3 regions of the Limosilactobacillus allomucosae genome follow, and region 2 is predicted to be linked to each of the others. Evidence: predicted binding sites of a transcription regulator. Region 2 holds the regulator's gene; each other region holds the start of a gene.
What was found. The regulator HrcA, encoded in region 2, represses chaperone genes, less so after heat shock. The targets are predictions, from matches to a motif close to TTAGCACTCNNNNNNNNNGAGTGCTAA.
Positions count from the first base shown of each region.

Region 1: a site for HrcA is predicted at 1,797-1,823, ahead of groES (co-chaperone GroES). Genes of this name have one in related genera too.
Region 3: a site for HrcA is predicted at 6,064-6,090, ahead of clpP (ATP-dependent Clp endopeptidase proteolytic subunit ClpP). Genes of this name have one in related genera too.

Region 1 is NZ_CP154878.1:348,283-358,099, forward strand. Features, by position in the region: gene ABC765_RS01560 (ABC-F family ATP-binding cassette domain-containing protein) at 1-648, opposite strand, end outside; gene ABC765_RS01565 (redox-sensing transcriptional repressor Rex) at 987-1,634, shown strand; gene groES (co-chaperone GroES) at 1,868-2,152, shown strand; gene groL (chaperonin GroEL) at 2,202-3,824, shown strand; gene ABC765_RS01580 (APC family permease) at 3,962-5,563, shown strand; gene ABC765_RS01585 (APC family permease) at 5,680-7,518, shown strand; gene ABC765_RS01590 (hypothetical protein) at 7,542-7,814, shown strand; gene ABC765_RS01595 (MarR family transcriptional regulator) at 7,942-8,385, shown strand; gene ABC765_RS01600 (MFS transporter) at 8,354-9,748, shown strand; gene ABC765_RS01605 (YigZ family protein) at 9,815-9,817, opposite strand, start outside.
Region 2 is NZ_CP154878.1:832,042-841,858, reverse strand. Features, by position in the region: gene ABC765_RS04080 (DUF6978 family protein) at 1-157, shown strand, start outside; gene ABC765_RS04075 (DUF1828 domain-containing protein) at 175-945, shown strand; gene lepA (translation elongation factor 4) at 1,202-3,043, opposite strand; gene dnaJ (molecular chaperone DnaJ) at 3,189-4,343, opposite strand; gene dnaK (molecular chaperone DnaK) at 4,471-6,333, opposite strand; gene grpE (nucleotide exchange factor GrpE) at 6,370-6,969, opposite strand; gene hrcA (heat-inducible transcriptional repressor HrcA) at 6,980-8,029, opposite strand; gene ABC765_RS04045 (hypothetical protein) at 8,209-8,577, shown strand; gene ABC765_RS04040 (sugar O-acetyltransferase) at 9,358-9,817, opposite strand, start outside.
Region 3 is NZ_CP154878.1:391,701-401,517, forward strand. Features, by position in the region: gene aroD (type I 3-dehydroquinate dehydratase) at 1-88, shown strand, start outside; gene rapZ (RNase adapter RapZ) at 228-1,097, shown strand; gene yvcK (uridine diphosphate-N-acetylglucosamine-binding protein YvcK) at 1,110-2,099, shown strand; gene whiA (DNA-binding protein WhiA) at 2,118-3,056, shown strand; gene ABC765_RS01785 (IS66 family transposase) at 3,263-4,798, opposite strand; gene tnpB (IS66 family insertion sequence element accessory protein TnpB) at 4,872-5,228, opposite strand; gene ABC765_RS01795 (hypothetical protein) at 5,218-5,391, opposite strand; gene clpP (ATP-dependent Clp endopeptidase proteolytic subunit ClpP) at 5,460-6,044, opposite strand; gene ABC765_RS01805 (hypothetical protein) at 6,220-6,345, opposite strand; gene ABC765_RS01810 (hypothetical protein) at 6,747-6,878, shown strand; tRNA gene ABC765_RS01815 (tRNA-Arg) at 7,012-7,083, opposite strand; gene gap (type I glyceraldehyde-3-phosphate dehydrogenase) at 7,391-8,404, shown strand; gene ABC765_RS01825 (phosphoglycerate kinase) at 8,489-9,697, shown strand; gene tpiA (triose-phosphate isomerase) at 9,792-9,817, shown strand, end outside.

The DNA.
Region 1 (9,817 bases), 480 kb from region 2:
AATCAAAAGTGCGCCCTGATAGCTTTTAAGATAGTCTTCCAGCCAGCTTAAGACGCCCATGTCCAAATGATTGGTTGGTTCGTCTAGGATCAAAAGGTTGGGTGACTGCAGCAGAATCTTTGCCAGGGCCAGCTTGGTTTTTTGACCGCCAGAAAGCGCATTGACTGAAGTATCATACATTGCTTCATCAAAACCAAAACCGTGCAGTACTCCTCGCATGCGAGACGCATATTCATAGCCGCCCTGTTTTTTGAACTGCTCGGATAAACGGTCATAGCTTGCTAAAACGTCTTGGTAGTCCGTAGCTTTAGGCGTCAGTGTCCCCAGTTGATTCTCCAGTTCATGCAGCTGTCTTTCCATTTCGTGTAAAGGAGCAAAGACGCTGTCTAATTCGGTCCAGATTGAGTTTTGGCTGTCAAGTCCTTGATTCTGAGCCAGGTAGCCAATCGTCAGGTCGCGGGCGTGAGTAACCGTGCCTTCGTCAGGTTCAGTTAAACCGGCAATGATTTTCAAGAAGGTCGTTTTGCCCGCACCGTTGCGTCCGACCAATGCAGTTCGGCCATGTTCTTGAATCTGCATATTCATATTATGAAACAAAACATCGCTGCCAAAGCGACGTTCAACATTATTGGTTTGCAATAGCAGCATAATTCAACCTCATTTTTTAAAGTAGATAGTCAGTTAAGATTGTAGCACAAGATCAGACCAGGTCGCGAGCTGGAGAACAGGACTGATTAGTAATGTTAAATTTTGAATTAATGTCGCAAAAAATCACTTGTCATTGTCAAAACATCCATGATCAGCTGATGACATGGATTTCACAAATCATTAATGGACATGCAGTGAAGCCTGTAGCATAATAGAGAACATGTTTAAATAAAAATCGATTCTTTTCTTGGAAAATAGTTCACAAACTTTAGCGGAGTTGTTAAAATGATTAAGGAATAATTTTCACAAACTAGAATCTGAATTGGAGGAATCTATTAATGGCAACGCGTAAAATTCCCCGTGCCACGGCTAAGCGGTTGCCGGTCTACTATCGGTATCTGAACGTTTTGCTTAATGCCAATAAACGGCGCGTCTCATCGACTGAATTATCAGAGGCGGTTAAAGTTGATTCGGCAACGATTCGACGCGACTTTTCCTATTTTGGCGAATTGGGCAAGCGCGGCTATGGCTATGATGTGGAAAAGCTTTTGAACTTTTTCAAGGGTATCTTGAATCAAGATAAGCTGACCAGTGTGGCTTTGGTTGGGGTCGGCAGTCTGGGCAGCGCCTTGATGAACTACAATTTCCACCAAAGCACCAATCTGCGAATCAGCGCGGCTTTTGATCCTAAACCAGCCTTAGCAAATACCGTTAAGAGTGGGATTCCTGTCTACCCGGTTGGCGAGATGAAAAAGCAGCTGCAAGAACAGCAGATTGATGTCGTTATTTTAACGGTGCCTGGCGAAAAGTCGCAGGCTGTTACTGATGAGCTGGTCGAAGCCGGAGTTCATGGTATCTTGAACTTTACGCCGGTTCGTCTGTCAGTGCCAAAAGACGTTCAGGTACAAAATATTGACCTGACCAATGAACTGCAGACTCTGATCTACTTTATTGAAAATAACAATACTAAAGACAGTCAAAAATAACTCAACGCATGGCGAGCAATCGTCATGCGTTTTTTGATAAAAAGTCAAAAAGTCAAAATGCCGTTAGAATGGCAACTAAAGCGATTTCTATAAAATAATAGTCAAAATTGGTCAAAATAATTGTTGCATTTTAGCAAGATCATGATATAGTAGATCATGTAATTAGCACTTGGGTGATAAGAGTGCTAAAAAGAATATCTGAATTATTAATGATGATTGATGGAGGGATTAACGTGTTAAAACCATTAGGAGATCGCGTTGTTCTTAAAGCGGAACAAGCTGAAGAAAAGACGGTTGGCGGAATTGTCCTGGCTAACAATGCCAAGGATAAGCCAACGACGGGTACGGTTGTAGCAGTCGGCGAAGGCCGTTACCTGGACAATGGTCAAAAAGTTGCTCCAGCCGTTAAGGAAGGCGACCGCGTCCTGTTTGACAAGTACGCAGGCAATGAAGTCGAATACAATGGTGAAAAGTACCTGGTCGTTCGTGAAAAAGACCTGGTTGCCATCGTTGACTAAATAGACTTGTTTTCGCATTCGATCAATATTAATGAGGTGAAAATCTAAAATGGCAAAAGAAATTAAGTTTTCTGAAGATGCACGCAAGGCAATGCTGCGTGGGGTAGACAAGCTGGCCAACACGGTTAAGACGACGATCGGTCCTAAGGGTCGCAATGTTGTTTTGGAACAAAGCTATGGCGCGCCTACGATTACTAACGATGGGGTTACGATCGCCAAGAACATTGAATTGGAAGACCACTTTGAAAACATGGGCGCCAAGCTTGTTTCTGAAGTTGCTTCCAAGACCAACGACAACGCCGGTGACGGTACGACGACGGCAACCGTTTTGACGCAAGCCATCGTTAACGCTGGGATGAAGAACGTTGCTGCCGGTGCTAACCCAGTTGGCATTCGTCGCGGTATCGACAAGGCTACCAAGGCTGCCGTTGAAGAACTGCACAAGATGAGTCATGAAGTGCAAAGCAAGGATGACATTGCGCAAATTGCCTCCATCTCTGCTGCCAACCCTGAAGTCGGTGAACTGATTGCCGATGCCATGGAAAAGGTTGGCCACGATGGCGTAATCACGATTGAAGACAGCCGTGGCGTTGACACGACGGTTGACGTGGTTGAAGGGATGAGCTTTGACCGCGGCTACATGTCTCAATACATGGTAACCGACACGGACAAGATGGAATCTGATCTGGACAATCCATACATTCTGATCACTGACAAGAAGATTGGCAACATTCAAGACATTCTGCCATTGCTGCAGGCTGTTGTTCAAGAAGGCCGCTCGCTTTTGATCATTGCTGACGACATTACCGGTGAAGCTCTGCCAACCTTGGTATTGAACAAGATTCGCGGGACGTTCAACGTTTGCGCGGTTAAGGCGCCAGGCTTTGGCGATCGTCGTAAGGCTCAATTGCAGGATATCGCCATTTTGACTGGTGGTACCGTAATCTCTGATGACCTGGGCATGAGCTTAAAGGATGCTACGATTGCTCAACTTGGTTCTGCCAACAAGGTTACCGTAACCAAGGACAACACGACGATCGTTGACGGCAACGGTGCTAAGGATGCAATTGCTGAACGAGTTGAACAGATCAAGCAGGCAATTGCCAACACGACTTCTGAATTCGACAAAGAAAAGCTGCAGGAACGTCTGGCCAAGCTGTCTGGCGGGGTTGCCGTAATCAAGGTCGGTGCTGCTACTGAAACGGAACTCAAGGAAAAGAAGTACCGCGTTGAAGATGCTTTAAACGCTACGCGGGCTGCCGTTCAAGAAGGCTTCGTACCTGGTGGTGGTACTGCTTTGATCAACGTAATTCCTGCCTTGGAAAACGTTGAAACCGAAAGCGACGATGAAGCAACGGGTGTCAACATCGTTAAGAAGGCATTGGAGGCCCCAGTTCGTCAAATCGCTGAAAACGCTGGTGTTGAAGGCTCAATCATCGTTAACCGTTTGAAGAGCGAAAAGCCAGGCATCGGCTACAACGCTGCCATTGACAAGTATGAAGACATGGTTGCGGCCGGCATCGTTGACCCTACCAAGGTTACGCGCTCGGCACTGCAAAACGCTGCTTCGGTATCAGCAATGCTTTTGACTACTGAAGCCGTTGTTGCTGATAAGCCAGAACCAAAGAATGATCAGCCAGCTGCTCCTCAAGGCGGCGCCGGTATGATGTAATCCATTGCCAAACAATGAATAAAAAGCGTCTCAACATTATTGAGGCGCTTTTTTGCGTTTAGTGACTGCTTAGTGGTATTCTGTTAGGTATGTCCATTCAAACCAATGGACGCTATTTTATTTAGTGGAGTATTTTTATGTCATCAAAAATGCCTAGTCAGAAAATGTCTTTAACATCAGTCATTTTACTGGCTCTGAATTCATTGATCGGATCCGGATGGCTGTTTGGTGCTGGCGAGGCGGCTAGGATTGCCGGGCCAGCAGCAGTCATCTCTTGGATTTTAGGGGCGATCATCATCATGGTGATTGCTTTTAATTACGTTGAACTGGGTGCGATGTTTCCTGAAAGCGGCGGGATGAGTCGCTACGCTCAGTACAGTCATGGCCCGCTTTTAGGTTTCATAGCGGCTTGGGCCAACTGGGTCTCCTTGATTACACTGATCCCCATCGAAGCGGTGGCTTCAGTACAATATATGAGCTCATGGCCATGGAGCTGGGCTAATTGGACGCTCAGATTTGTCAGTCAAGGCAGCATTACCAATCAAGGACTGCTGGTGGTCTTTGCGTTTATGATCGTTTTTACGCTGATCAATTTCTGGTCAGTTAAGATCTTGACGCATTTTACTGGTTTGATCTCGATTTTTAAGCTGCTGATGCCAACCTTGACGATCATCGTGTTAATGCTGAGTGGTTTTCACACTAGTAATTTCGGCCAAAGCATCCATGAGTTTATGCCTTATGGCAGCCGTTCGATTTTTGAAGCGACTACGGTAGCCGGAATTATTTTTTCTTATGATGCCTTCCAGACGGTTGTCAATCTGGGTGGTGAAATGAAGGATCCACAAAAAAACATTTACCGTGGCGTCGTAATCTCATTGACGATTACGGCAGTATTATATGTTCTGCTGCAGATTACCTTTGTAGGAGCAGTTAAGCCATCGCTGTTAACGGCGCACGGCTGGCATGGTATTGATTTTGCCTCGCCATTTGCGGATCTGGCAATCTTAATGGGAATCAATTGGCTGACGATTCTGTTGTATATTGATGCGTTCGTCTCGCCATTTGGCACCGGGGTTGCTTTTGTTACCAATGCTTCCAGAACGCTGGCGGCAATGGCACGCGGTGATCATTTGCCAGCCTGGCTGGGACGACTTCAGCGCCGCTATATGGTACCTCGCTTTGCTATGATCGTTAATCTGATTCTGGCAGCGGTTTTGGTCTGCATTTTCCGTAATTGGAGCGCGCTTGCCAGCGTCATTTCGGCCTCGACTTTGATTGCCTATCTGACTGGACCGGTAGCTGCGGTTGCCCTTAGAAGAATTGCACCCGATCTTAAGCGGCCGTTTAAGCCCCGTTCTTTAAAATGGATGGCGCCTTTGTCGTTTGTCTTGACCAGCCTGGCGATCTATTGGGCAATGTGGCCAACGACGATTGAGGTAATTTTTGTGATCTGTTTGGGTCTGCCAATCTATGCTTATTATGAGATTCGCTATCATCACGCTTCATGGAAGATCCAGCTGAAGGGCTGTGGCTGGCTGCTGGGCTACCTGCTGTTTATCTCGGTGATGTCTTATCTGGGCAGCGCTGGCTTTGGCGGTCAGAACTGGATTCAGTATCCGTTTGATTTTGTCGTGATCATTTTGTGCTCGCTGGTATTTTACTGGTGGGGCATCAACAGCAGCGTTGAAGGTGAAGATCTTGTATTGGGACGGCGCGTCAATGCTCATGTTGATCAGTAAAAAACAATTTTCTAAAACTGTTGCGTGATCAATCTGCCCTGGGTGGTATTAACCATTTACGTGGTGTAGAATAACTGTTGACTTTATATTTTAATAGAGTGAAGGAGAAAAAGAATATGTGGCGGTATTTAAAACGCGTCCTCATTGGCAAGCCCTTGAAGACGCTGGATGAAGGCCAGGCCCATTTAACAAAGTTTAAAGCTTTGGCCTTGTTATCGTCGGATGCTTTATCATCCGTTGCTTATGGTACTGAACAGATTACAACCGTTTTGGTAACGCTGTCGGCGGCGGCAATCTGGTACTCATTGCCGATTGCAGCGCTGGTTTTGATTCTGCTGGTAGCAATTACGCTTTCCTATCGGCAGATTATCAATGCCTATCCCAGTGGTGGCGGTGCCTATGTCGTAGCCACTGAAAACTGGGGCCGGACGGGTGGCTTGGTTGCCGGCGGGTCGCTGCTGGTTGACTATATGCTGACGGTTGCGGTTTCGACGACTTCTGGTACGGAAGCGATTGTTTCTGCGGTTCCGCAGCTTTATAAGTATTCGGTACCGATCTCGGTGATTATCGTCCTCTCGATTATGATTCTGAATCTGCGGGGATTGAGCGACAGTGCCAATTTCTTAACGGTTCCGGTATACTTCTTTATTATCATGATTACCGCGATGATCATCTGGGGCTTTTTCAATATTGCGACTGGTCATCTGACCTATCATGCAACGGCCTCGTTTGGAACGCCGGTTGCCGGGATGTCGGCGGTCCTGTTTATTCGGGCTTTTTCAGCCGGTTCTTCCTCATTGACCGGGGTTGAAGCTATTAGTAATGCCGTACCTAACTTTAATGAGCCCAAAAAGAAGAATGCTGCTAATACTTTAGCAATTATGAGTCTGATTCTGGCAGCCTTCTTTGGTGGGATTACGTTCTTCAGCTACTACTTCGGTATCGTGCCAAATTCCCATGCTACCGTGCTTTCGCAGATTGGTTCCGTAATCTTTAATGGCCACGGGATTGGATTTTATCTGCTGCAGCTTTCTACGGCGATGATTCTGGCCGTAGCTGCCAATACCGGTTTTTCAGCCTTTCCGATCCTGGCTTTTAATATGGCTAAAGACAAGTACCTGCCACATGCCTTTATGGATCGCGGGGATCGCTTAGGGTACTCTAATGGAATCATTGCCTTAGCCATTGGTGCGATCGTAATGATCTTGATCTTCCATGGTAAGACTAATATGCTGATTCCTTTGTATGCAGTTGGCGTTTTCGTTCCGTTTACGCTTTCGCAGTCTGGGATGATCATTCACTGGTTCCGACACCGACAAGGACACTGGCTGGGCAAGTCGACGATCAATCTGGTTGGGGCACTGATCTCGGCATGTCTGGTGGTCTTCTTGTTCTGGCAGCACTTCGGCAATGTTTGGCCATACCTGATCATCATGCCGGCTTTGCTGTTTATGTTCTACAAGATTCATAACCACTATATTAAAGTTGGCATGCAGCTGCGAATTGCGGAAAAAACCAAAGTTCAGCTGCATGACTATGATGGCTCGACGGTGATTGTGCTGATCGGTAACGTTACGCGGGTTACCAAAGGCGCCATCAACTACGCCCGGTCGATTGGCGATTACGTAATTGCCATGCACGTTTCGTTTGATGAGAACCCCGGCAAGGAACACAAGACGGCTAACGAGTTTAAGGCAGAATATCCTGACGTGCGGTTTGTTGATATTCATTCCTCATACCGTTCGATTGCTAAACCGACGCTGCGTTTTGTCGATGTCGTTGCTAAAAGGGCTGCGGCCAAGAACTATTCAACAACGGTTCTGGTACCGCAGTTTATTCCAAACAAGCCTTGGCAGATGGCACTGCATAACCAGACCAGCGTCAGACTGCGGGCTGCTTTAAATTCACGCGAAAACATCGTGGTCTCAAGTTACAACTATCACCTGCATGAATAGATGAGCGGGATGGTTTTAAGCCAATGGAAAAATTTTTTAAAAATCGGCAATGGCTATGGGCAGCGATGGGAGCAATCGGTATTTTTCTGATTTCGAGTTTTTCGATTCGTCATCAGCATTTTGTCTCCGATCTGGGCGGCTTTTTAGGCTGTCTGTTACTGGTTGGTGCCTATCTGGGGTTCAACTGGCCAAAGATCAAGCAGCACGATGTAAAAACCATTGCTTCCATGAAACTGATCTTAGTCCTGGTCGCAATTTTAATTGTGTTAGAAGCAGTGCAGCAGCTGCTGGGTTAATTTGAAAGAACTGGCATTGAAGCATCAATGCCAGTTTTTTTAGCATTGAGTTTATGATTTTATTTTGACATTTGGCCAATCAGATTCTAGTATGAAAATGTTAGTTGGCTAACAAAAGGAGAGGCATATGCACTATTTAGAAAAACAATTGCATCAGACTGCCAATCATCTGGCTTGGCAGTTTGACCAATTTGCTGCTGAATATGATTTAACGGGACAGCAGCTTTCTACGATTGACTTCCTGGCTAATCAGCCGCAGTGGCAAAGTACGCAGCATGCAATCGAAGTAGAATTTAATATTAAGCGTTCAACGACGACTAAAATGCTGCAGCGAATGGAAAAAGCGGGACTGATTGTCAGAAAGACGGCCAATCAGGATCGCCGCAGTAAAATCGTTGCCTTGACGCCACCAGCCAAGAAACTGGCTAAAACGGCCCAACAATATCTAAAAATGCGTCAGCAGCGCTTGGAAAAACGGTTCTTGCCTCAAGAACTGGCAACATTTGAACAAATTTTGGCATATCTGCAGGAAAAGAGTGATGTTGGTGAAACAAACGGAAAAAATCAATAAGCAGGTCTACGCGGCGATCTTGGCAACGGGATTGATGTCGTTTAGCGGCGTGATCGTGGAAACGGCGATGAACATAACCTTTCCCACTTTAATGCGCGAGTTTGATATTGCAACGAATACGGTTCAATGGATGACCTCAATCTATCTTTTGATCGTGGCAATCATCGTACCGCTGTCGGCAGTCTTGAAGCAGTCTTTTACAACCAAAAGCCTGTTTTTATGCGCCAACCTTTTGTTTATCATTGGTGCCTTGATTGATGCCTTAGCGGGAAATTTTGCTTTTCTGCTGATGGGGCGGGCAATTCAAGGGATTGGGACCGGGATTGCCTTGCCATTGATGTTTAATATCATATTGGAGCAGGTACCGCAAAGCAGGATTGGCTTTATGATGGGACTGGCCAATATGATTACCGGGATCGCGCCGGCAATCGGGCCAACTTTTGGCGGGGTTGTCGTCAGCAGCCTGGGTTGGCGCTGGGTCTTTTACTTTTTGCTGCCGTTGCTGCTGGTCTCATTAGGACTGGGAATCTGGGGCATTCAGCAAAAATCAGCGATTCAGCGCCAAAAAATTGACGGGATCAGTTTTGCTGGCATTGCCATGATGTTTACTGGCTTGGTTTTTGGCTTCAGCAACCTTAGCAGTGGTAAGCTGTTCAGCTGGCAGGTTGGCGGCTCGCTATTGTTTGGCCTGCTTGGCATGATGATCTTGATTGCACGTTCCCTTAGGATTACGACGCCAATCTTGAATCTAAAGCTATTTAAGAATCATACCTTTTCTGGTCATGTGCTGGGCTTTTTCCTGACGCAGATCATCTCACTGGGCTTTGCCTTTTTATTGCCTAACTATATTCAGCTGGTCAATGGCAATTCAGCGCTGCTGGCTGGAATGCTGGTCTTGCCAGCCGGATTCGTCGGTGCGTTTTTTGGCCCGTTTGGCGGCCGCATGCTGGATAAGTATGGACCGCGCAAGCCGATTCTGGCTGGTTTTGCCAGCTGTGTATTTTCATTGACGCTGTTTGCGGTCTTTAGTCGCCATTTGGATAACACGTTCATTATGCTGATCTATATTTTTTATATGGGCGGCATGGGGCTCTGCATGGGATGTGTCATGACCAGTGCCTTGAACGCGCTGCCATTTGATGAGCGGACGCAGGGCAATGCCATTATGAATACGCTGCAGCAGTTTGCTGGTGCAATGGGAACTTCGCTGTCGGCAACGGTGGTGGCTCAGAGTCAGAATCACCTGCGGATTGGAACGGCCAACGCCACGGCAATTGGAACCCAGCATGCGTTTATTATGCTGCTGATTTTTGGCCTGATCGTATGGCTGAGCTACTTTGAATCAGTTCCTAAAGCAGACTAAGCCAGCCAGCCAAACCAAAACAGCCTTGTCAGTGGAGAATTCCATGCTGGCAGGGCTGTTTTGCAATTA
Region 2 (9,817 bases):
TTTTGATGACCAGCATCAAAATGGGCAGCATGCAATTCCACTAACTAATTTGGTGAATTATAATTGTACTGATGAGATTGTTACATCGCTTATGGAATTTCTTAAATACAATAACTTTGAAATCAGTGATATCACTATTGAACAACCATTGATTTAGTAAAGAAGGTGAAATAAATGAATACCGTTAAATTGTTAGATAATTATTTTGAATGGTTAAAAAAAGGATATACGATTAATCATTTAGGAAAATGCGATGAAATAGTTACCCCTTTTGTCGATGATATAAACGATAACATCACTATTTATGTCGAGGAAGTATCCGACAAGCAAATAATGCTGACAGATGACGGCTATACTATCACCAATCTGGAATTCATGGGTATTAAGCTCACCCCAACCAGAAGACGTCTAATAGATTCAGTGTGCCAACAATTCCATATCAAAATAATTGAAGATGAAACTTTATCAATTGTCGGCACTCCCAAAGAATTTCCAATTATGAAATATCAATTGACATCTGCCATCTTACGAATTAACGATATTTCATTCACCCAAAAAGAAAATGTTAAAAGCTTTTTTGCCGAGGACGTTTTAAATTACTTTGATACTAATAATTTTGGCGGTTTGCCAACCTCAGTTAAAGGGCAAAGCGGCGTAGAGTATAAATTTTTGTACGCTTTACCTAAACGTAAAGATAAACCGCTAATCCTTTTTAATATTCAGAATAATATTTCTGCAAACGAAATAATGCTTGATGCATTTAAACACAACGACATCAAAAAATCCGCCAATCTACCTAATATGTATGCGCAAAGTCGTTATGTCGTTATATTTAATGAAAAGCAAAAAAATATTAGTGAAAAAGCGGCAAAAATTGCCCAGGCCTATGACATTGACGTTATCTCCTGGGAAAATAAAGCTGCATTAGCTGAACTAAAAAACTAAAAAATCCCTAACCTTTTATAAACATAGAAGATTGGTATTAATTTCTGCACGTAAACCGAACACACGTTTATTAAGAAGAGATGGATCTGCTCGTAAATTATTAGAAAAAATGGGAAACCCATCACTCCCATGTCGATCAAATACATGTCTGATCGAATTCATGCAAAGTCAGGTTTCCCATTTAATTTTATCGTTGGCAAAAGCCCCAAAAATTGGTCTAGCTTTAGCCACGCCTAAAACACAAATGCCGTCATAGCTACTTCTTCTTTTCGTCGATTTCCTCATCGGTCTTCAAAACTGCCATGAAGGCTTCTTGTGGGACCTCAACGCGCCCAACTGCCTTCATCCGCTTCTTACCGCGCTTCTGCTTGTCCAAAAGCTTGGCCCGCCGATCAGGATCCCCAGTATGAATCCGTGCCGTAACGTCCTTGCGGTAAGCCTTGATATTGGTCCGTGCAATGATCTTGGAACCAATGGCGGCTTGAATTGGAATTTCAAAGTTTTGCCGCGGAATAATCTTCTTGAGCTTGGTCGTGATTTCGCGTCCCCGTTCTTCGGCAAAGTCGCGGTGCGCAATGAAGCTTAAGGCATCGACCTTGTCACCGTTAAGCAGGATGTCGATCTTAACCAGGTCACTGACGCGATAGTCATCAATCTCATAATCCAGTGACGCATAACCATGCGTGGAACTCTTCAGCTTATCAAAGAAGTCAAAGATGATTTCGGACAACGGAATATGATAGATCACATTGACCCGCGTCTCGCTCAGATATTCCATCGTGTCAAACTCGCCCCGCTTGCGTTGGCAAAGCTCCATAACTGGGCCGACATAATCATTTGGCACCATGATTGACGCTTTAACGTAAGGTTCTTTAATATCCTTGATAGAAGAAGTATCTGGCATTTCAGCGGGGTTTTCCACTTCCTTCATCGTGCCGTCATGCAGATCGACATGATAGGTTACGGAAGGCGCCGTGGTAATCAGGTCCAGATTGAATTCTCGTTCCAGACGCTCTTGAACGACATCCATATGCAAAAGTCCCAAGAAACCGCAGCGGAACCCAAAGCCCAATGCTTGTGAGGATTCTGGCTCAAACGTCAAGGCCGCGTCATTAAGCTGCAGTTTTTCCAAGGCATCCCGCAGATCGTTGAACTTGGCGTTGTCGGTTGGATAAAGCCCCGCGTAAACCATTGGCGTCATTTGACGATAGCCGGCTAATGGCTTGTCAGTTGGGTGCTTGGCATCAGTAACCGTATCACCAACTCGCGTATCCTTAATGTCTTTAATGGCCGCGGTAATATAGCCAACGTCACCAGCCATCAGAAAGTCGCGGGCCAGTGGCTTAGGCGAGTTGATCCCGACTTCAGCGACTTCATATTCAGTACCAGAGTTCATCAGTTTGATGCGGTCGCCCTTCTTGACGGTTCCTTCAAAGACACGGACGCTCAAGACCACGCCGCGATAGTCATCGTACTTGGAATCAAAAATCAGTGCCTTTAGCGGAGCCGTCAGATCACCAGTTGGCGCTGGTACTTCGGCAACGATTTTTTCCAGCACCTTTTCAACGCCCAGACCGGTTTTAGCACTGACGTCACAGGCATCGCTGCAGTCCAGACCGATTTCTTCTTCGATCTGCTTTTTCGTTCCCGCAACGTCAGCGGAAGGCAGATCGATTTTATTGATAACTGGCAGGATCTCCAAGTCGTTGTCCAATGCCAGATAAACATTGGCCAGCGTCTGTGCTTCAACCCCCTGCGTCGCGTCAACAACCAGAATAGCTCCTTCACAGGCTGCCAAAGAGCGTGAAACCTCATAGGAAAAGTCGACGTGCCCTGGTGTATCGATCAAATGGAAAATGTAGTCTTCACCGTCTTTGGCATGATAGGTCAGCGCCACGGCATTTAATTTGATGGTAATGCCACGCTCCCGTTCCAATGGCATGTCATCAAGGATCTGGGCCTTCATTTCCCGCTTAGAGATCGAATCCGTCATTTCCAGGATCCGGTCCGCCAGCGTGGATTTCCCATGGTCAATATGGGCGACAATCGAAAAGTTCCGAATGTGCTTTTGGCGTTCTTTCATTTCTTCAAGATTCATTGATTTTTTGTGCTCACTTTCTGCGTTAAATGTCTATCTACCAGTATATCAAATCCCGTTGGCAACTCAAACTGGGTCGGTGCAAATATCGAAAAAAGAGCAATTCGCCGCGTGTCGCAGCGTCTTGCTCTTTATATCTTTAGGCTTATTTTTCTTCAAAGCGATCCTTGAGCTTATCAAAGAAACCGCCCTTGTAGCCGGCAACATGTTCGCCACTGGCTTCAGCAAAGGCCAGCATTGCTTCTTTTTGCCGCTTGTTAAGATTCTTAGGCGTCTTAACGTGAACCGTCACATGCTCGTCGCCGTTGCCATTGCCATTGATGTGCGGTACCCCTTTGCCGCGCAGCCGGAATGAGGTTTCTGATTCCGTACCAGCCGGGATCTTTAAGTCAACATCGCCATGTACGGTCTTGACCTTGATCTTATCACCCAATGCGGCTTGTGCAAACGAGATATCCTGATCAACGTAGATCGTGGAGCCATCCCGTTTAAAGTCGCGGCTTGGCGTTACCGTAAAGACGATGTACAGATCACCATATGGGCCGCCATTGGTTCCTGCCTCGCCCTGGTGCTGCAGACGCATCTGCTGGCCATCATCAATCCCAGCTGGCACCTTGACCTTGAGCTTGTGCTTTTCTTGAATATGACCTGAGCCATGGCACTTGTCACATTGATCTTCAGGCTTGATTTCCTTACCGGTACCATGACAGGTTGGGCAGACGGTCTGAGACTGCATCATTCCCATCATCGTTTGCCGCCGCTGCATCACAACCCCGGAACCGCCACAGGTATGACAGGTCGAAGGCGACTTGCCCGGCTTGGCGCCTGAACCGTGGCAGACGTCGCATTCAGCTTCCCGATCGTACTTAATCGTAGTTTCCTTGCCAAAGATGGCATCCATAAAGTCCAGCGTCATGTTGTACTGCAGATCGCGTCCCTGGCGAGGTGCCGTGGGGTCGCGACGAGCACGGCCGCCACCAAACAGATCGCTGAAGATATCGCCAAAATCGCCAAAGCCGCCTTGACTGAAACCGCCCTGACCGAAGCCGCCGAAGCCTTGACCGCCACCAAAGCCGCCTTGAGGGCCAGCGGAGCCAAACTGATCATATTGAGCCCGTTTCTGCTGATCATGCAGTACTTCATAGGCTTCATTGATTTTTTTGAATTTTTCTTCGGCTCCCGGCTCATGGTTGACGTCTGGATGATACTTAGCCGCCAGCTTCCGATAGGCCCGATTGATTTCAGCGTCTGAAGCATCCTTTTTGACGCCTAAAATGTCGTAATAGTTTTTCTCTGCCATTTAAATCCCTCGCAACGCAATTTTTCTCTCTTACTTTATAGCATAGTCACGATAAATAAGCAAAAGCCAAAGTCCGTTAGGGGGGCTTTGGCTTTTTGCTTATCTAAATCGGCTTCGGCTGACTGGCCTACTTGTTGTCGTCATCGTTGACTTCAGTAAAGTCGCCATCAACGGTCTTGCCGTCGCCCTTGCCGTTATTGTTGTCAGCACCGCCATTGTTGCCGTCAGTACCATTTTGTTGGTTTTCTTGTTGAGCTTGTTGGTAGAGCTTGACTGCCAAGTCTTGAACGATCTTGTTTAATTCGTCCTTCTTGGTCTTCATCGCATCGAAGTCCTTGGCATCCTTAGCCTTTTGCAGAGCATCGCGAGCGTCCTTGGCCTTCTTGATCTCATCTTCAGAAACCTTGCCGTCAAGTTCCTTAATGGTCTTGTCGGTTTGGAAGATCAGCTGGTCGGATTCATTCATCAGATCAACTTCTTCTTTCTTCTTCTTGTCGGCTTCAGCGTGTTCTTCAGCGTCCTTGCGCATCCGTTCGATTTCTTCATCAGACAGACCAGAGTTGGACTTGATCGTAATGTTTTGCTTCTTGTGCGTACCTTGGTCTTCGGCAGAAACGTTAACGATCCCGTTCTTGTCGATGTCAAAGGTAACCTTGATTTGAGGAACGCCACGTGGTGCAGGTGGAATATCCGTCAGTTGGAAGTTGCCAAGCGTCTTGTTGTCGGCTGCCATTGGACGTTCACCTTGCAGAACATGGATATCAACGGCTGGTTGGTTGTCAGCGGCCGTGGAGAAAATCTGACTCTTAGAAGTTGGGATCGTCGTGTTGCGGTCGATCAGCTTCGTCATTACCCCACCCATGGTTTCAATACCAAGGGAAAGCGGCGTAACATCAAGCAAAACAACGTCCTTAACGTCACCAGTCAGAACCCCACCTTGAATGGCAGCCCCCAGCGCAACGGCTTCATCAGGGTTGATGGAGTGGTTTGGTTCCTTGCCAGTCAAGTCCTTAACCAGTTCTTGAACGGCTGGAATCCGCGTTGAGCCACCGTTTAAGATAACTTCATCAATGTCGTTGAAGTCCAAGCCAGCATCATGCAGAGCGTTCATAACTGGCTGCTTGGTCTTTTCAACCAGGTCGTTGGTTAGTTGGTTGAACTTAGCCCGCGTCAGCGTTTGGTCCAGGTGTACCGGCTGACCGTCTTTTTGCGCGATAAATGGCAGGTTGATTTCAGCGGATTGTGAGCTGGAAAGTTCCTTCTTAGCCTTTTCAGCAGCATCCTTCAGCCGTTGCAGAGCCATCTTGTCTTGAGACAGGTCAATGCCTTGTTCAGCCTTGAAGCCATCGATCAGCCAATCCATAATCTTTTGGTCAAAGTCGTCACCACCCAGATGAGTGTCACCAGAAGTAGAGAGAACTTGGAAGACGCCATCGCCCAGTTCAAGGATGGAAACGTCGAACGTACCACCACCAAGGTCATAAACCAGGATCTTTTCGTCTTTGTCTTTCTTGTCCAGACCATATGCCAGTGAGGAAGCAGTTGGTTCGTTAATGATCCGCTTAACTTCCAGACCAGCAATCTTACCGGCATCCTTGGTAGCTTGACGCTGAGCATCGTTGAAGTAGGCTGGAACCGTGATAACGGCTTGAGTTACCGTATCGCCAATGTAGTCTTCAGCGTACTTCTTGATGTATTGCAGGATCATTGCCGAAATTTCTTGTGGCGTGTACTTCTTGCCATCAACGTCAACCGTGTAGCCTGGTTCGCCCATGTGACTCTTGATTGAAGTAATGGTGTTTGGGTTGGTGATTGCTTGGCGCTTAGCCGTTTCACCGACTTGAACCTCGCCATTCTTGAACGATACGACAGAAGGAGTCGTCCGGCCACCTTCTGGGTTGGTAATAATCTTAGGTTCGTTACCTTCCATAACGGCAACGGCGGAATTAGTGGTACCAAGGTCGATACCGATAATCTTATTGCTTGCCATAAATGTTTTCCCTCTTTTTATATTGGTTTATCTAAGTTATTGTGCAACAACGACCATTGAAGGACGCAGCACCCGATCCTTCATTTCATAGCCAGCCTGCAGAACCTGAACAATGGTGTCAGCTTTTTGATCATCCGAAGCTGGCGCGGTTTGAACCGCCTGATGCTTGGTCGGATCAAAAGGCGTGCCCGGCTCAGCTGGAATCTCAACAATCCCATGGTCCTTGAGCGCCTTTTCCAAGTGGTCGTGAACCATTTGAATGCCCTTCTTGAACTCTTGGGCCTGCTTGTCATCCAGTTGAGTTGCCAAGGCCCGTTTCAAGTTGTCCAAAACAGGCAGGATGTCTTTAGCTAGTCCTTGACCATCATACTTGATCAATTGCGCGCGTTCTTTTTTAAAGTGGTTGTTCATATTTTGAATTTCCGCTTGCGCCCGCAGATACTGGTCGTCTTTTTCATCCAGCTGCTTTTTCAGATCGGCAATCTGCTGCTTGAGCGCGGCAGTTGGATCTTCCTTGGCAGCTGACTTGGCATCCTTGGCTTCTTCGGCATTCTTAGCCGTTTGGTCAGCCGCAGTCTGTTCAGCTGCTTGAGCCGCCTTTTCTTCCTTGGCAGCTGCTGATTTCTTTTCAGCCATCGAACCCCTCCTATAAATCGTAATAATTGTGATAGTAGTCGAGCAGTCGTTTAGCCAGCTCGCGTCTGAACGCGTCAACCAGACCAATCGTCCGCGAATAAGGCATCCGCGTTGGCCCCAGCACGGCGATAATGCCCTTGCCGTATTGGTTGACGTCGTAGGTAGCGGTGATCAGACTGTAGTCGTTGAGCACCTGGTTGTCGGCAATCTCACTGCCAATCTTGACGTTGACCCCATCATTTGGCGAGTCGGCGTCAATGATACTTGACAGATTATCGCTTTGATCGAGCAGTCCATACAATGCCCGCAGCGCCTGTGGATTCTGCCGATCAGAATAGCCGAGAATGTTGAGCCGGCCGCCGACGAAGTATTTTTCGCGAGCAGCCTGCCCCAATACGCTGTCAAAGATCTGCAGAAAGCCGTCGGGACTATGCAGATACTGACTAACCTTTAATGGAATGTCAGTCTGCAGATGCTTAACAACCGTGACCAGCGGCAAGCCTACCAGCTGGTCATTGATCAAGCGTACCACGGCCTCCAAAGCCTGCGTATCCAGATTCTTAGGCAAGGTGAATGATTGACTCTCCACCTCGCCACTATCCGTAACCAGAATGGCAATAACTTTTTGATTCCCCAACGGCACCAAGCGAAAACCGCTCAAGTGCACGTCTTTTTGTTCTGGTTTCAGCGTAAACGCCGTGTAAGACGTCAGCGCTGAAAGAATATCGGCTGAATGCGAAACGATCTCATCAATCTTGTGAAAATCGGCACCCAATGAATTTTGGATTACCATCAGATCACTGTCGGTAACGGCTGCCGGATCAAGCAGATGGTCAACGTAATAGCGATAGCCCTGCTTGGAAGGAACGCGACCAGAACTGGAATGCTCTTTTTTCACGAAGCCTTCTCGCTCCAGAACCGCCATTTCGTTGCGGATCGTGGCTGAACTGACCTTAATTGGGAGCTTGTCAGCCAAAACCTTGCTGCCGACCGGTTGACCAGTCGCCGTATATTGACGTACAATCGCTTGCAGGATTTGCTTTTGACGCTGTGTTAGCATTGGCATCACTTCCTTTTAGCACTCTAACTGCCTAAGTGCTAAACACAATTTATAATATACCAACCCCACCGATAAAAGTCAACAATAGTCAAACTTTTTTTCGATAAAAATGTCAAGATTAGTCAAAAGCCGCTGCCTCTTGATTATCAAGAAAGCGTCCTCAAGCAAAGGAGTTACCTATGAACGAAGAAAACCGCTATGTTCAGCCCCAAAACGCTAAAGAAGCCATGGAGCTGATTCAAAAACTGTTCAACCAGTACCGCAACGCCCCACTGACTGCGGAACTGCTCCAGTACCACAATAATCTGATCATGCGGCTGCAGACCGACATTAAACAAGCAGCCGAAACAGAAGGTCAGACCTCACTTTTAAAGGACCTGCACGAAATGACCGAACTGATGCGCCGCTGGACGACGATCCGGCTCAGCGGGCGTCCATTTGCCGGCAAAATGCGGCATTTCCACTTTACACCAGCCAACGGTCAAAAATTCAAGCGCCAGGTGCACAAAATTGGTGGCAGCAGTGCTCACCGCGCCAGTCGTCATTAAGCTGTCCGGTCAATGGCAAATCAGGTTGCGAGCTGCCAAGCTTGATGCACGGCACACCAACCCGCTGCCTGTTTCATGCCATCCCCATCAGCTCGCGTTTGACTCGTGACAGCGCGGCTTGCCTAAGGGACTGCGAAGGGCTGCGCTTATTGAGCTGCGATGGCATTTTTAGCTGCGTTCACAGTTCTCATAGCGGAAAATTCGCGGCCGGCCCCGTTCACGTGATGGGCGACTGCAAAGTGACATATTCAATGACTTTGGTTGTGTGCCGGCCCCGTTCATTTGATGGGCGACTGACTTTTCCGACCATTTTGATGCTAAATTACCTACGATTCACGTTTTTTTCGTCAATCGTAGGTAATGTATAAAAGATTCTGAGATTTTTACCTACTTTAGGGCATTTTCAAAAAAATAGTAGGTAAAATTGCATATTTTTCGTTTAATCAATCCTGACCAACATCGACTTTACCTACTATTTTAATTTTTTTAAGGATTAGTAGGTAAAGTTAGGGATTCCTAATTCGATATACACCGAAATTTACCTACTATGCATCGCTTTTTTTAATATAGTAGGTAATGAAAACTTTGATTGGCAGATTATGCAGAATTTTATGCAATCGACCCCAACCAGCGTAATCCTGATTCTAACGACCGCTCTTTCCAATCACTTCTGGCAGATAATTTCCAGATTATAACTTCGGGCAAGTCGAACAATGACCAGCTTCCCAAATCAGCCAGTTTGATGCCGCATTCTGCTTAGGCTCGCAAATCAAAAACTTATCAGCCGCGTTCCTTTTCCCGTAGCGAACGCGGTATTTTATTTTCCTGATACGTCTGCCAGACATTGATGCGATCCTTTTCATCCAGCTGCCGAATCACGCGCGCGGGCACGCCGGCTGCCAAAGAATTAGCGGGGACGTCTTTAGTTACCACGGCACCAGCCGCCACGATACTGCCCGCACCAATCGTGACTCCGCCAATAATCGTTGCACTTGAGCAGATCCAGCAATCAGCGCCAATCTTAACTGGTTTGGCGTACTCTAAGTCGTGACGGCCATCTGGATATTCCGTCACCATGCGTTCTTCTTTCAACAGTGGATGACATGGCGTGGCAATCGTGACCCCACTGCCAATCATGACGCCATCGCCTAAAGTAATCGGTGCGTCATCTAAAAAAGTGCAGTTATAGTTGATAAAGCATTCGCGACCAACATGAATATTGCTGCCATACTCACAGTAA
Region 3 (9,817 bases), 440 kb from region 2:
GACGTTTGGCACGGTTGGTACGGCTTCAGCACCTGGTCAGCTGAGCATTGCTGATTTAAGGCAGGCCTTAGCAAATCTAAGACTTTAACCAAGTGAAACTTAGGCATTCTGGAAGCTATTGGTCGCTTCAAGGGTGCCTTTTATTAGGTGGAAAAGACTTCAAAATTAAAAGACACGCCCGGGTATGATACAATGGAAACCGTATTTTGAATAGAGGTGACAGCTTCGTGGCAAAACCACTGCAAGTCGTGATCATTACTGGGATGAGCGGTGCCGGTAAGACGGTTGCCGTTCAAAGCTTTGAGGATCTTGGCTACTTTGTAATTGATAACATGCTGCCGAATCTGGCGGAAAAATTTGCCGACGTGATCCAAAACGCTGCTGAATTTGACAAAATGGCGATGGTAATGGATTCGCGCTCACAGGAATTTTACGATCAGATTCTGCCCTGCATTCAGCGCTTAAAGAGTCGTACTGATCTGCAAGTTGAGATTTTATTTTTGGATGCCAGCGATGTTGAGCTGGTTTCGCGCTATAAAGAGACACGCCGCTCACATCCATTATCACGGCAAGGTGGCGTCTTAGAAGGAATCCAAAAAGAACGGACATTATTGAGTGATTTAAAGAGTCAGGCCGATGTTGTAATTGATACGACTGAACTGACGCCGCGTAATCTGCGTGTAAGAATTGATGATTACTTTGGCGATGGTCAGACCAGCAGCTTTTTTGTTGAAGTGATGTCATTTGGCTTTAAGTACGGCTTGCCATTGGATGCTGATATCGTTATGGATGCCCGCTTTCTGCCCAATCCGTTCTACTTGCCTGAGCTTAAGCATCTAACCGGCAATGATCAGCCAGTGCAGGATTACGTCATGCAGAGTCAGCTGGCTAAAGATTTCTACTCACATTTAAAAGCTTTGCTGAAGGTTGCTTTGCCAGGCTATATTCAAGAAGGAAAAAGCAGCTTGACGATTGCGATTGGCTGTACGGGTGGGCAGCATCGTTCAGTGACGATTGCCAACCTGTTAAATCAAGATCTGCGCAAAGGCGGCTATACGGTCAATCTGCATCATCGCGATGTTGATAAGGCAAAATAAGGAGGTATTTGAATGATCCATAAACCTAAAATCGTAATGATTGGTGGTGGGACGGGACTTCCTGAGATTCTGCATGGTCTTAGAGATAAAGACGTTGATGTGACGGCAATCGTGACGGTAGCTGATGATGGCGGCTCCTCAGGAATCCTGCGCAATTACGTCAACGTGGTGCCACCTGGTGATATCCGTAATGCATTGGTTGCCTTATCGGAGCTTTCTGAACTGGAACTAGAGATTTTTCAGTATCGTTTTAACAGTACCGATCAGTTTTTAGCTGGCCATGCAATCGGCAACCTGATCATTTCGGCGTTGGCTGAGATGAAAGGCGGCGATATTTTTGCGGCGGTCCAGGAATTGTCATCACTGATGAAGATCAGAGGACATATCTATCCCGTTACCGATGAGCCATTAACCTTAAACGCTGAATTTACAGATGGCTCGACTCTAAGCGGCGAGTCAGAGATTACGGCCGCTCATAAACGGATTCAGCGTGTCTGGATTACACCGTCCAATAACAATGACCATCATCAAGCAGCGGCCGTTAAGCAGGTCATTGATGCCATTATGGATGCCGATCAGATCGTCTTGGGACCTGGGAGTCTGTTTACCAGTATCTTGCCTAACCTGATGATTGAAAACGTCGGCAAGGCTGTTTGTGAAACCAAAGCAGAAGTCGTCTACATCTGCAACATCATGACTCAAAAGGGTGAAACCGACAATTTCTCTGATGCCGATCATGTACGCGTGCTTAATTCGCATTTAAAACAGAACTTTATAGATACCGTTTTGGTAAATATCCAACCGGTACCTAAAGACTACATTGATTTCAAGGAATGGAATGAGATTTCCCAGCCGGTCAAGCATGATTTTCAAGGATTGCGGGATATGGGATGTCGGGTAATCTCCAGTAACTTCCTGCGCTTAAGGGATAACGGCGCCTTTCATGATCGCGACAAGGTGGTGGCTGAACTGCTGAATCGTCTGCATGGCGTACATTATTAACTAAGAGGAGGATCGCGCATGTCATATGCCAGCGAGGTAAAAAAAGAGCTGACGGGGCTGCAGGTGCACTTGGATAATGCCAAGGCCGAACTGATGGCGCTGATTCGGATGAATGGATCTTTGGGAATTGCTAACCGCAACATGATTCTTAACGTCCAAACAGAAAGTCCCGCCATTGCCAGAAGAATCTATTCGCTTTTAAAGCAGTTTTATCAAGTCGAAAGTGAGATCGTCGTCCGGCGAAAAATGAAGCTGAAAAAGAACAATCAATACGTTGTAAGGCTTCGCTACCATGCGCAAGAGATTCTCAGTGATTTGGGAATTTTAGAAGGCTTTCAGATCAAAGAAAAGGTCCCAATGGCGCTGCTTAAGGATGATTTAATGATTCGTTCATACCTGCGCGGGGCTTTTTTAGCGGGTGGCTCGGTCAATAATCCGGAAACCTCGCGCTATCACCTGGAAATCTATTCATTATATGAAGAACATAATGAGATGATTGCCCAGATGATCAATCGCTACCGCCTAAATGCCAGAACCACGGCGCGTCGCAGCGGCTATATCGTCTACTTAAAGGAAGCGGAAAAAATTGCGGAGTTTCTTCAGCTGATCGGTGCCACTAACGGCATGCTCAAGTTTGAAAATATCCGAATCGTTCGTGATATGCGTAATTCCGTCAATCGCTTGGTTAACTGTGAAAATGCCAATATGGATAAGGTAGCCAATGCCTCTAATCGTCAGATCGAAAATATTCGTTTGATCGATTCAATGGTCGGTTTGGACAGCTTGCCAGAAAAACTGCGGGCAATTGCTGAAACCCGGCTTGCACATCAAGAGGTCAGCTTAAAAGAGCTGGGCGTTTTGGTGCCAGGCGGCCCGATCTCAAAATCAGGAGTCAATCATCGGCTGCGCAAGCTAAATGCTTATGCCGATGAGCTGCGGCAGGCAAAGAGCAATTAAAAAACCACGACTGGATAGCAGTCGTGGTTTTTTAGCTATTTAGGTCAAACGATTACTTCAGTTTGGCGCTGTTCTCCATGATTCGTAAGCACACCATATTGAACCGTGTTGCCTACTAAGCGGTGACCAATTTCAAAAATTAAAGAACAAAAAAGCAGCGGTCGACCGGCGCATTTCTGCGTGGTCGACCGCTGTTCATTTATCAATTAGGCTTTGCAGCTTTCTTGAATTTCACGAGCCCATGGCAAATAAGCCTCTATTTCTGGCGTTTCGCGTTTTGTAAAGGCGCTAAGCAGGGTCTCTAAATATTTAAAGACATCCAAATGATTTAGTTTTGCGGTTTGCACGATGCTATACCAGATCGCATTGGCTTTGGCCCCAGCCGTGGACTTCGCAAACAGACTGTTCTTTCTGACCAGCGTGGTGGGACGAATCAGTTGCTCATTGTGATTATTATGCAATGGCAGCTCTCCATGCCTGAACATCTGGTAAACCCGCTTCTTCAATTTGAGGGCATTTTTGATTGCATTGCGTAGCGGTTTGAGTGGCGATTTCGTCAAGGCTTCTTCAATCAGCTGATAGAAATCATCAATCATCGCTTTTAAATGCTGACGCCTTTGGGCTGCCTTCTCACTTGCTGATGAATATTTCAACCGTTTTTCGATGTGAAATACTTTGGCAAGGATCCGCACGGCGTCACTCGCAATACTTTGCCCTTGAAAGCGGGTAATCTTTGGATCAAGCAGTCGCTTAAATTGGCGATTGATATGAACCAGACAGGTCCCCCAATACGCTTCTGGTAAGCGATTATCAGAATATCCACTAAACCCATCACACATAATACCGCCAGAAAAGTCATCACCTAAGATTTCTGTAATAACCTTTCCTGATCGTGAAGGGGCATAGTGGAAATACGATACTTGATGTGGACTGAATTCTGCCGTAGAACAGGCTGACCAGAAGTAGCCATGTGATTGATCAAGATCCAGAACTTGAAATGGCGTCTCATCAAGCTGCACCACAGGTGCTGCCTTGATTTCTTGACGCAGACGTTCATAAATCTTTTGCCCAAACCTTTCGCCAGCTTCAATTACCCCACGAGCCATATGTTTGCTGGTGATGGGAAGTCCGAGGCGCTCCCAATACTGCGTCTGGCGGGTAAACGGTACTGCCAGACCAAACTTTTCAAAAAGTACTTCGGCGATTACCGAGCTTGAAAGGTAACTGTGTGGAAACAAGGGCTGTGGCGTCTTTGCCTGAACGAGTACATCATTGTCGGTTTCCGGATCTTGACAGTGTTCGCATCTAGCCGTTTCAGTACATACGATTTTGCAGCACAAGTGGGCAGGAATCAGTTTAACTTCACGATATTGTTCATGTTTGCCGATAACCGTCATCATTTGACCGCATTGATCACAAGTCAGTTCTTGCTCGCTTAGCTGATGAAGTTCTTCAACTTGTTCTAGGCAATCAAGCAATTGTTTACGTGATTCCTTTGATTTGCATTTTCTCTGGTGACTGGTAACGGTAGTGGTCAACTTTTCTACTGTTGAATCATTCGTTGGCACGGTTTCCTGTTCGTTGTCATCAAACAGATCCAACTGGCCAGCACTTAATTTTTCAGTTTTTTTTCCAAAAAGTTGCTTTTGCAGATAGTTTACCATCTCGGTCAGTTCCGCAATCTTAGCCTTTAGTTCTTTGTTTTCACGCAAGGCTTCTTCTAAAGTGATCTTCTCAGCCATTACCAATCACCTCCTTTATTATCTGATGACCATTAGGTTATCAGATAATGGAGGCAAATAAAAGAGGAACTTGTTAATACCCTGGTCCCTTAATAGCCGGCCTGATTCGTTTCTGAGGCAGTGGCGAGATGCCTTCTAACAATGCCTTAATCTGACTCTTGGTTAATGCCACTGCGTCTTCTCGATGTCGCGGCCATCGCAGTCCACCATTTTCAAAGCGTTTATAAAGCAGGATGAATCCTTCGCCGTCCCAGTACAAGCCTTTGAAGCGGTCATTACGATTGCCACAAAATAGGAATAACGAATCATTATCTAATTCCAAGCCATAATTCTCTGCGATCACCATGGCCAAACCATCAATCCCCTTCCGCAGATCGGTCTTGCCACAAACTATGTAGACGTGCTGAGGGGCACTCCAGTTAACCAGCATAAGCGGCTACTGCTTTAATGATCTCACTAACCAGAGCGGGATCTGCTTCTTGGTAGACATTAATTTTTACTTGGTGCAGTGAAACGGTCGCAGTCAAGCGTGAGCGCTTAGTAACCGGCTTCTTTGTTCGTGGTATATCAACTTCGACAAAATCTTGCTTCATAAAAAGTCCTCCTCCTTGAATATGTCTTCAAGTATAGGAGAACTTGGGATTTAATCATATGCGGTTGGTTATAGTGTGCTTACCATGATTCCGTCAAGCAGACCATAATCAACGGCTTCTTGGGCCGTTAAGTAGTGGTCGCGTTCCGTATCACGTTCGATTTGTTCAATTGGCTGGCCAGAATTTTCAGCCAGAATACCATTGATCATCTTACGCGTCTTTAAGATTTCTTCGGCCGCAATCTGAATTTCAGTTTGCTGACCTTGTGCGCCACCAGAAGGCTGGTGAATCATAACCGTTGAATGTGGCAAACCGAAACGCTTGCCTTTAGCACCGGATGATACCAGCACGCTGGCCATTGATGCGGCCATGCCGATTACGATCGTCTGGACATCAGCCTTGATGAAGTTCATCGTATCATAGATGGCCATCCCTGAGGTTACGACGCCACCAGGTGAGTTAATGTAAAGGTAAATATCTTTGGTAGAATCTTGCGCGTCCAAGAATAACAGCTGCGCAACGATTGAGTTTGCCATGTCGTCTTCAATTGGACCGGACAGCATAATGATGCGATCCTTCAACAGACGTGAGTAGATGTCATAGGCGCGTTCGCCACGCGATGACTGTTCAATGACCGTTGGAACTAGGTTCATGCTTTGGCCTCCCTCTTAATTAGCAGTAGTCAGCATCGATTGCTAACTTATGTGAATACTATACTCGATAGGTCAGAAAAGGTCAAATGTTTTGTCAGAAAAAAAGGCACTGCTGCTAACGATGCTGATATCGTTAGCGGCAGTGCCTTAATACTGGTTGATAATATAGGTATAGTTATTTCAGATCGGCTGAGATCATGCTCAGTTCTTGGTTGGCGATTTCGGCATCCAGCATTGCGCGATCATCGTTTTCGATCATTTTCTTGAGTTCGTTTAATTCGTGCATGTTCTTTTTAAACATAAGTCTCATCTCCCCGTTTAGTTGAAATTGTGAATGAATTAATTGTTAACCTCTGTGATGTCTAAGACTATACACCAAATTGGTATTATTGACAAGTGCCTGTTTAAGGCGATTTGATGTTTTTATAGGCAAATTGGTATAGGTCAAATCAATGGAAAACGTTTATCAATTTTTAATTGTGAAAATAGTGCTACCGTTTCCAAAATTGATGCTGAATAGCCTTTGTGTTGAAAAAGATCAAAAGTGAGCAAGATGTCCAAGATTCAAATCGACCGTCCAAAAATTTTTTTAAATTTATTGCTGATCAGTTGGTTGCAATAATAGTTGTTGATTTTTAATAACCTGACCTTTATAATTGGAATGTTGATTATTTACGTTAGATATAAAGGAGGCATATTGCAATGCGTAAAGCACATCCATACGGCGTACAAGGCCGTCGCCCAGTCGCAGACCGTTACACGCGGGCTAAGAAGGAAAAGAAAATCGAAGCGATTCGCAAGTGGGCTAAGCAAAAGCCAGCTGAAGAAAAGTAATTTGCTTTTCCGTTTAAAAAGACCTCGTCCAGGATTATGGATGAGGTCTTTTTAATTATGTCGTGATGTGTTTTTGACTTCGTGGCAATAAAAAAGCACTGATCAGTCTGACCAGTGCTTTTTTATATTTAAGTGCGCCCCCCGGGAGTCGAACCCGGATCTCGAGAACCGGAATCTCACGTGCGATCCATTACACTAAGGGCGCGAAATGATTTTAAGCTCGCTGAATTAACACGAACGTTTATTATAATATCCCCAGTGATGATAAAATGCAAGCAAAAAATGAATATTTTTACAAAAAAATTGGATGAAGCTGGTTTCTCTAAAACTGAACACATTTCCATGGACAAGTTAGTCGGTTTTGAGTATTATAAAAAACGTAGGTTAGTGCGATTGTTTAGCTAACAGCCAAAATTCCGAATTTTTTCCTTAAAAATGTCAATTTTGGATAAAAATATATGTTAAACTAAACAGGAACATTGAATTATTTTCCTAAAGGAGGAAATTGCAGTATGACTGTAAAAATTGGTATTAATGGCTTTGGCCGTATTGGTCGTTTGGCATTCCGTCGGATCCACGAACTGGGCTCCAAGGACATCGAAGTGGTAGCAATCAACGACTTGACTACTCCTTCAATGCTGGCTTACCTGCTGAAGTACGACTCTACTCACGGCAAGTTCCCTGGCGAAGTTTCTTCTACTGACAAGGGCATCGTTGTAGACGGTAAGGAATACCCTGTATACGCTGAACGCGATGCACGGAACATTCCTTGGGTTAAGAACGATGGTGTTGACTTCGTTCTGGAATGTACTGGTTTCTACACTTCTGCAGAAAAGTCACAAGCACACCTGGACGCTGGCGCAAAGCGTGTGCTGATTTCTGCACCTGCTGGTAACATCCCAACTGTTGTTCCAGGCGTTAACCTGGACACGCTGAAGGCTGACGACAAGATCGTTTCTGCTGGTTCTTGCACGACCAGCTGCCTGGCTCCAATGGCTTACTTCCTGAACAAGGAATTCGGCGTTAAGGTTGGTACCATGACTACGATCCACGCATTTACTTCTACGCAAGCCATCCTGGATGGTCCTCGTGGCAAGAAGATGCGTAACAACCGTACTGCAAGCACGAACACGATTCCTCACTCTTCTGGTGCTGCCAAGGCTATCGGCCTGGTTATTCCAGAACTGAACGGTAAGCTGTCCGGTCACGCACAACGTGTTGGTGTTGTTGATGGCTCCCTGACTGAACTTGTTTCCATTCTGGACAAGAAGGTTACGGTTGACGACGTAAACAACGCTATGAAGAAGGCAACTGAAGGCAACGAAGCCTTTGGTTACACTGAAGACCCAATCGTATCTTCCGACATTATCGGCTCTACTTTTGGTTCCGTCTTTGACCCATCCCAAACTGAAATCATGGAAGGCGAAGATGGCGCACAACTGGTTAAGACGGTTGCTTGGTACGACAACGAATACGGCTTCACTTGCAACATGATCCGTACGCTGCTTCACTTCGCTACCCTGTAAAGCGAACTGAATAGTATCAATTGAAAGGCGGGAGGAGGAAACTCCGCCCGCCTTCTTTGCAGATTAAGGAGGAATTGGTCAATTATGGCTAAAATGACTGTTGAAGATCTTCCATTGGAAGGCAAAAAAGTTTTGATGCGCGTTGACTTCAATGTGCCAATCAAGGATGGTGTCGTTGGTGACGACAATCGAATCGTGGCTGCTCTGCCAACGATCAACTACGTTATCGATCATGGCGGTCGAGCAATCCTGTTCTCTCACCTGGGTCGGATCAAGAAAGAAGAAGACAAGCCAGGTCTGTCGCTGCGTCCAGTTGCTGAACGTCTCTCCAACCTGCTGAACAAGCCGGTTACTTTTGTTCCGGTAACGGAAGGCAAGCAGCTGGAAGACGCCATCAGCCAAATGAACAATGGTGACGTACTGCTGGTTCAAAACACGCGTTACGAAGACGTTAAAGACGGTGAATACGTTAAGCGTGAATCAGGCAACGACCCTGAATTGGGCAAGTACTGGGCATCATTGGGCGATGTTTTTGTAAACGATGCCTTTGGTACTGCTCACCGTGCTCATGCTTCCAACGTTGGTATTGCCCAAGCAATCGGCGCTGGCAAGTCAGGCGTTGGCTTCTTGATGGAAAAGGAAATCAAGTTCTTGGGTGACGCTGTTGACAACCCAGTTCGTCCTTTTGTTGCCATCTTGGGTGGTGCCAAGGTATCTGACAAGATTGGCGTTATCGACCACCTGCTGGACAAAGCCGACAAGATCATCATCGGTGGTGGGATGGCTTACACGTTCTACGCTGCCAAGGGCATTAAGACTGGTAACTCACTGGTTGAAAAAGACAAGATCGATGTTGCCAAGCAAATTATGGACAAGGCCGGCGACAAGCTGGTTCTGCCAATTGACAATGTGGTTGCTGATGCCTTTAAGAATGACGCCAACACTAAGGTAGTTGAAGGTGACATTGACGATGGCTGGATGGCATTGGACATTGGTCCTAAGACGATTGAACTGTACAAGAGCGTTTTGGCTGATGCCAAGACGGTTGTATGGAACGGCCCAATGGGTGTCTTTGAAATGAGCAACTTTGCCAAGGGTACGCTGGAAATCGGCAAGTTCCTGGGTACGTTGACTGATGCTACGACGATTGTTGGTGGTGGGGACTCCACGGCTGCAGCCAAGCAATTGGGGATTGCTGACCGTTTGAGCCACATCTCAACTGGTGGCGGTGCCTCATTGACTTACTTGGAAGGTAAAGAACTGCCAGGGATCGCAGCGATTTCTGAAAAGTAAAGCTAGATAAGCGATTGATTAGCATAGTAGCGATTCAGTCGCTTTTTTTGCTAAAATTAAAGCGGCGGAAAAAATTAAAAAAGGGGGCTTTTGCATGCGAGTACCAATCATCGCTGGCAA